2 regions of the Mesorhizobium sp. HAY1-8B genome follow, and region 1 is predicted to be linked to the other one. Evidence: predicted binding sites of a transcription regulator. Region 1 holds the regulator's gene; the other holds the start of a gene.
What was found. The regulator PhoB, encoded in region 1, activates phosphate uptake and scavenging genes when phosphate is short. The targets are predictions, from matches to a motif close to TGTCATNNANCTGTCAT.

Region 1 (3,409 bases):
GAACGACTGCAACATGATGGCGGTGGCGCTGCGCTGGCGCGACCCCGAACGCTACCGCGACGACTTCATCGCCATCCTTTTGTCGCACGGCATCGGCATGGGCCTGGTGCTGAAGGGCGAACTGTTCACCGGCACCCATTCGTCGGGTGGCGAGTTCGGCCACATGATCCATCGGCCAGGCGGCGCGCTCTGCCGCTGCGGGCGGCGCGGCTGCGTCGAGGCCTATGCCGGCAACTACGCCATCTGGCGCAATGCCAGGCAGCTTGGCGAGGACACCGAACCGGTCGCCGACGTCAGCGACACGCAGATGCGGGCACTGGCGACGACGGCACGGGAACGGGCCGGGCCCGAGCGCGAAGCCTATCGCAAGGCCGGCGAAGCACTGGGTTATGGCCTCGGCAGCCTGTTCGCGCTGATCGATCCCGCACCCGTGGCCATGGTCGGCGTCAGCGCCGCCGCCTTCGACCTGATCGAGCCGGCATTGCGCGAGGCGATCGCCCAGACCGCCGGCGGCCAGCACTCGAAATCGATTTCGTTCGACACCGAACCGAACGAACTCCCCCTGATCCGCGAGGGCTGCGCCATGCGCGCACTGACCTTCGTCGATCAGGAGATCTTCGCGCCGGGCGTGCAGGCAAGAGGGAGTGCTGGAAAGAGCGTTGCCTGAAACCCGCGCGGAACCCCTTGGACTTCTGGAAAGGCACGGCCGGGCGCCGTGACTGCGCGTCTCAACCGCTTGACTGAGCGTCCCAAGCCATCGACGGCTTCGGCAATCGCGACATCCATGCCGTGTGATCGGAGCGACGCCGACGCAGGAGACAGTGGAAAGTTCGACACCGGTGCAGATGCGCAAACCCGACAGCACGCTCGACATGGCAACGGCACGGCGAATTGAATGGCCATTTCCGCGAGGCGAGGAATGTTTCGCCACGTGGACTTCCGTTGTCGCGGCATCATCTTTGCTGGTATTCGCGGGCGTATTGATGTTTGCCGTTATTATCTTTCGCACTCGCGCCGGCTGAGCGCTCCTTTAATCCTCGCGGATCGCGTAGCCTGCCCCACGGATGGTGCGGATGACGTCGGGCATGCGGCCATTGTTGACCGCCTTGCGCAGGCGGCCGACATGCACGTCCACGGTGCGTTCGTCGATATAAATCGTCTCACCCCAGACATTGTCGAGCAACTGGCTGCGCGAGAACACGCGGCCGGGATGGCGCATCATGAATTCCAGAAGGCGGAATTCGGTCGGCCCGAGCCGGATCTCGCTCTTCTTGCGGTAGACCCGATGCGATTCACGGTCGAGCACGATGTCGCCGACCTTGAGCACGCTGGACAGCACTTCGGGCTTGGCGCGGCGCAGCAGCGCCTTGACGCGCGCCATGAATTCCGGCGTCGAGAACGGCTTGACCAGATAATCGTCGGCACCGGTCGAAAGGCCACGCACGCGGTCGCTCTCCTCGCCGCGCGCCGTCAGCATGATGATCGGCAGCCGTTCGGTCTCGGGCCGCATTCTTAGCCGGCGACAGAGTTCGATACCGGACACCGCCGGCACCATCCAGTCGAGCACCAGAAGATCGGGCACGTTTTCCTGCAGCCGGATTTCGGCTTCATCGCCGCGGGTTACCACCTCGACCTGATAGCCTTCCGATTCCAGATTGTAGCGGAGGAGCACGCCGAGCGGCTCCTCGTCCTCCACCACCATGATGCGTGGTGCGATCATTGACTGGTCACCTCTAAAGCAATCCCGGGAAAAATATGTAACGGTTTTCCATCCTGAATTGCGTGAAACAAAGAGATAGAGCGGTTCGGCGTTTCCGCGAAACGATGAACCGCTCCAACGCTCAAGCCGCCGGCGCCGACATCGCCGTCTCGTCCTGTTTGGGGCGGTTGGCGGGCAGTTGCGTGCCGGTCAGGACATAGTACGCGTTCTCGGCGATGTTGGTCACATGGTCGCCGATGCGTTCGAGATTCTTGGCGCAGAACAACAGATGCGTGCAAGCGGTGATGTTGCGCGGATCCTCCATCATGTAGGTCAGCAGCTCGCGGAACACCGAGGTGTATTTGACGTCGATGCGTTCGTCGTCGGCGCGCAGCTTCGCAAGCGCGGCGGCATCGCGCGCCGCATACTCCTCGATCACGCCCTGCACCTGGATCAGCACCAGCTGCGCCATGGCGTCGATGGAATGCGACAGGTCGCGCGGCGTTGCGGTGAGACCGACGGTGCCGACGCGCTTGGCGATGTTCTTGGCAAGGTCGCCAATGCGTTCGAGGTCGCCAGCCATGCGGATCGACCCGACGACATGGCGCAGATCGTCTGCCATCGGCTGGCGCTTGGCGATCAGCGTGATGGCGCGATCGTCGAGTTCGCGCTGGCGCGCATCCATGATGGCGTCGTCGGAAACCACGCGCTGTGCCAGCGCGTTGTCGGAATTCAGCAGTGCCTTGGTGGCGCCGCCGACCATCGAGCCGGCGAGATCGCCCATGTCGCTGATCAGCCTGCTGATCTGTCCGAGATCCTCGTCGAAGGCTGCGACTGTGTGTTCGGCCATGATCCTGGTCCTCGTAATGCGTGCGATCAGCCGAAGCGGCCGGTGATGTAGTCTTGCGTGCGCTTCTCGCGAGGCGACGTGAAGATCTTCTCGGTGCGGTCGAACTCGACCAGTTCGCCCAGATACATGAAGGCGGTCTGCTTCGAGACGCGCGCCGCCTGCTGCATGTTGTGGGTGACGATGACGATCGTGTAGTCGGCCTGCAGCTCGTCGATCAGTTCCTCGATCTTGGCGGTCGACAGCGGATCGAGCGCGGAGGCCGGCTCATCGAGCAGGATGACCTCCGGCTTCACCGCCACCGTGCGGGCGATGCACAGCCGCTGCTGCTGGCCGCCCGACAGGCTGAGGCCGCTGGCATTGAGCTTGTCCTTGACCTCGGTCCACAAAGCGGCGCGCTTCAGCGCCTGCTCGACACGGCCGTCCATCTCGGCCTTGCTGATCTTCTCATAGAGCCTGACGCCAAAGGCGATGTTCTCGTAGATCGACATCGGGAACGGCGTCGGCTTCTGGAACACCATGCCGATCTTGGTGCGCAGCAGGTTGAGGTCCTGCGAGCGGTCGAGAATGTTCTGGCCGTCGAGCAGCACCTGGCCCTCGGCGGTCTGCTTGGGGTAGAGTTCGTAGATGCGGTTGAAGACGCGCAGCAGCGTCGACTTTCCGCAGCCGGAAGGGCCGATGAAGGCGGTGACGCTGCGCTCAGGCAGCGACAGCGTGATATCCTTCAGCGCCTTCGATTGGCCGTAGTAGAAGTTGAGGTTCTTGACCTCGATCTTGGCCTTGGCCGCCGCCTCGGCGGCGATCGTCATGTCTGGAGACAACATCTGGCTCATTTGTCCTCTCTGCGTCCGGTCAGGCTGCGC
Region 2 (3,409 bases), 1.6 Mb from region 1:
CGAACAACCTTGGCGACGCCAAGAGCCTGATCACCCATCCGGCGACGACGACGCACAAGAATTTGAGCGACGAGGCCCGCGCCGAACTCGGCATCGGGCCTGGTACGCTCAGGCTGTCGGTCGGCCTGGAGGATACTGACGACCTTCTGGAAGACATCGCACAGGCGCTCAGATCGCAAACTCGCTGAGTCTGCATTCTGCCCATATTTGTTGGAAAATCGGACCACCCGCTTTATGTTATTGGTGGCGGTGAGCGGATTCGACTCGACCGCGAGGCAGGGGATCGATGTCCGATTTCGCTAGTTCTTTTGATGACTACTATATAGACCTCCCGGATGACCCGGACGAGGCCTTTATAGTTTTTCAGACTCGGAAGTTTGAAGAACTTCAGAGCGTTCTCCGAAACGCAAATATAAATCATTGGAATAATGAGAGGAACTATATTTTAGCCATTCAAGCGTTTGATGAAGTTTACGATCTCAAGATATTGTCAGGGGTTACCGTCCCCTCAATTAATGAGGATTTCGCCGAGTTCTATACAAATACCCAAGGCGCGATACAAAAGGCTGTCATCAAGTGTCAGCTCGAAAGAAGCCGGCGGGTTAGAGGTGACAAAACTGATATTGTAATTTTGAATGCGGAAGAGCGGAAAGCGATCAGGCAGCTAATTGAGAGCATAAAAGAGAGGCTGGATGCGATTTCTATTCCTGAAGAGAAGCGCCGTTCGCTGTTTCTAAAATTGAACGCGTTTTTGTCGGAATTGGATCAGAATTTGACTCGGACTCAGGCTTTTCGGTTTTTCGCCCTAGAGATTGCAAGGACCGCCGGCGCCGCAACTGAAGAGATAAAACCTCTTTGGGAACGAGTTGACCGAGTTCTCGATTGGTTGGATAAGGCCAAGAAATGGTCTGAAAGCCTGCCTCCTTGGACTGAGCGGCGCAAGATAGAGGGGCCTAAACAGCAACCTCCTGCGCCAAGAGAGTTAGACGACGAAATTCCATTCTAGCGCAAACTCAAGCGCGCGACGGCGCCTCTTCAAGTTCGGCGGCCTTGGTGCCGATGGTCATCGCATTGCCGCGCCAGTCGACGGCGCCGCCGAGCCAGCCGCGTGCCCACATCGCCGGCAGGATCAGGTCACGCATCACGGTCGCCGCGACCATGCGCGGCGAAAGGTACCAGCCCTTGGACCAGGCCAGTGCACATTCCGGGAGGTAGAAGGCCGCCAGCACGGCGACGGCAGTCAGCGGCACGCTGAAGCCGGCGCTTGCCGCCGCAACCAGCGCAAGCAGCAGCGGCACCACCGCGCCGGTCAGGATTTCGGGCGCGAAGAACAGCGGGAAGGTGACGCGGCGCAGGCGCGCCCAGCGGGCCTGGCGCGACCAGATCTCGCCAAGCGTGCGCCGGCCAAGCGGCTGTTCGAAGGGCGAAGCGACGAGATTGACGCGCAGGCCGAGCCCATTGACCAGCTTGGTCGCGGCGGCGTCCTCGGCGATTTCTGCCGCCAGCGCGCGGATGCCGCCATTGGCATCCAGCATCGGCTTGTTCCAAAGCATGCTCTTGCCCTGGGCAAAGCCAAGGCCGAGCGCCTCACCGGCATACTGCCAGCGAGCCTGCAGGGTGTTGAGGAAGGCGCACTCGACCTCGGCCCAGAAGCCCTCCGGCCGCGAGCCGATCGGCGTCGAGCAGACAAGGCCCGTGTTTGACCGCCATGCCGCCATCAGATGCTGGATGTAATCCCTGGGCATCAGTACGTTGGAGTCGGCCAGCACGACCCAGTTGTGCCGCGCTGCTTCCCAGCCCTTGACGCAATTGTTGAGCTTGGGATTGGCGCTGACGCGATCGTCACCGATCAACAGCCGGGCCGGCACCTTGGGGAAACGGGCGATAGCTTGTCTGATCAACCCGACCACCGGATCATCGGCATGGGCAACGCAGAAGATCAACTCATAGCGCGGCCAGTCGAGCGAGAAGGCGCGTTCCAGAGTCTCGTGCGTGAACGGCTCGACGCCACGCGACGGCACGACAATCGACACCGGCTGCGATTTGCCGGCTGGCGGCGAGATCGTGGTGCGCCGTTTCAGCCGCGAAGCGGCCAGCGCGATGCTGGCAGCGTTTGAAAGGATAAGAGCAGTTGAAAGCAAGGCGGCTATGAAAGTGAGTTCCATCGAGGTCTGGGCACTCCAGAAGAGACGGCCCGCGGTGTGGCCGCTTTCAACAGTTCGACAGAGCGCCGAGTCGCTCGGTTCGCGCACACCACCATTGTCATGTGTCACTTAAATGACATTCTTTGCCGGCACCTGCCTTTCGAGGACGAGCGCGACAAGACGCGCACGTTGACCTCCTCGCCTGGAGGGCCGAAAGTTTTGTTTGTTTGAGCATGATCTTTGGACAAACGGAAACCGTTTGGCCGAGAAAACCGGTTCCCACTTTTCGGGATCATGCTCGACATCGTTTTGGAGCCGCTTATGTACCGCGCCGTCACGCGCAATATCGAAGTGCAGGTCAGGCCGTTCTATCTCGAGGACCGTTCGGATCCTTCCGAGAACCGCTATGTCTGGGGCTACCAGGTAACGATCGACAATCAGTCGGACGAATTCGTGCAGCTTCTGTCCCGCTATTGGCACATCACCGACGGCGCCGGCCGGGTCGAGGAAGTGCGCGGCCCCGGCGTTGTCGGCGACCAGCCCGAACTCAATCCCGGCGACAGCTATCAATACACGTCGGGCTGCCCGCTCTCGACGCCGTCAGGGATCATGGTCGGGCGCTATACGATGCGCAACAAGCGCGGCGAGACATTCGACATCGCCATCCCTGCCTTTTCGCTGGATCTGCCGGGCACGAGACGGACGGTGAATTAGCATCTTTCTCCCCGTTCTACGGGGAGAAAGACTGACTCACTGTGCCGCGAATTCCGCCGGGTCGAAGTCATATTGCTTCGAGCAGAATTCGCAGGCGACGTGGATGCCGCCATCCTCGGTCGAGTCCTTGATCTCCTGCGCGGAGAAGCCCTCGAGGATGCCACGGATCTTGTCCCTGGAGCATGAGCACTGGTCGGCGACGGGGACGCCACCGAAGACGCGCACGCCATGCTCATGGAACAGGCGATAGAGCAGCCGTTCGGCGCCGATCGTCGGATCGATCAGCTCTGTCGGTTCGATGGTGCCGAGCAGCGCCAGCAATTCCTGCCAGGAATTGTCGGCCGGATCGTGGATCTCCTCGCGCGGATCGCCGTCGCCGCCGGGCAGGTCCGGAACGCGCATGCGCTCGGGGGACTGCGGCAGGAACTGCGCCAGGATGCCACCGGCACGCCACTGTTCGCGCGCGCCACCAGGGCCCGGCGTCAAAAGCTTGGCCACGGAGAGCCTGATATCCGTCGGAATCTGTTCCGACTGGCGAAAGTAGGTGCGCG

Region 2: a site for PhoB is predicted at 2,267-2,283, ahead of AC1VON_RS08985 (ceramide glucosyltransferase). Genes of this name have one in related genera too.

The regions. Positions count from the first base shown of each region.
Region 1 covers NZ_CP200321.1:286,164-289,572, forward strand. The annotation lists gene AC1VON_RS01395 (ROK family protein) at 1-667, shown strand, start outside; gene AC1VON_RS01400 (hypothetical protein) at 822-1,022, shown strand; gene phoB (phosphate regulon transcriptional regulator PhoB) at 1,031-1,720, opposite strand; gene phoU (phosphate signaling complex protein PhoU) at 1,842-2,549, opposite strand; gene pstB (phosphate ABC transporter ATP-binding protein PstB) at 2,576-3,379, opposite strand; gene pstA (phosphate ABC transporter permease PstA) at 3,376-3,409, opposite strand, start outside.
Region 2 covers NZ_CP200321.1:1,850,118-1,853,526, reverse strand. The annotation lists gene AC1VON_RS08995 (O-succinylhomoserine sulfhydrylase) at 1-188, shown strand, start outside; gene AC1VON_RS08990 (hypothetical protein) at 287-1,006, shown strand; gene AC1VON_RS08985 (ceramide glucosyltransferase) at 1,014-2,165, opposite strand; gene apaG (Co2+/Mg2+ efflux protein ApaG) at 2,466-2,858, shown strand; gene AC1VON_RS08975 (Hsp33 family molecular chaperone) at 2,895-3,409, opposite strand, start outside.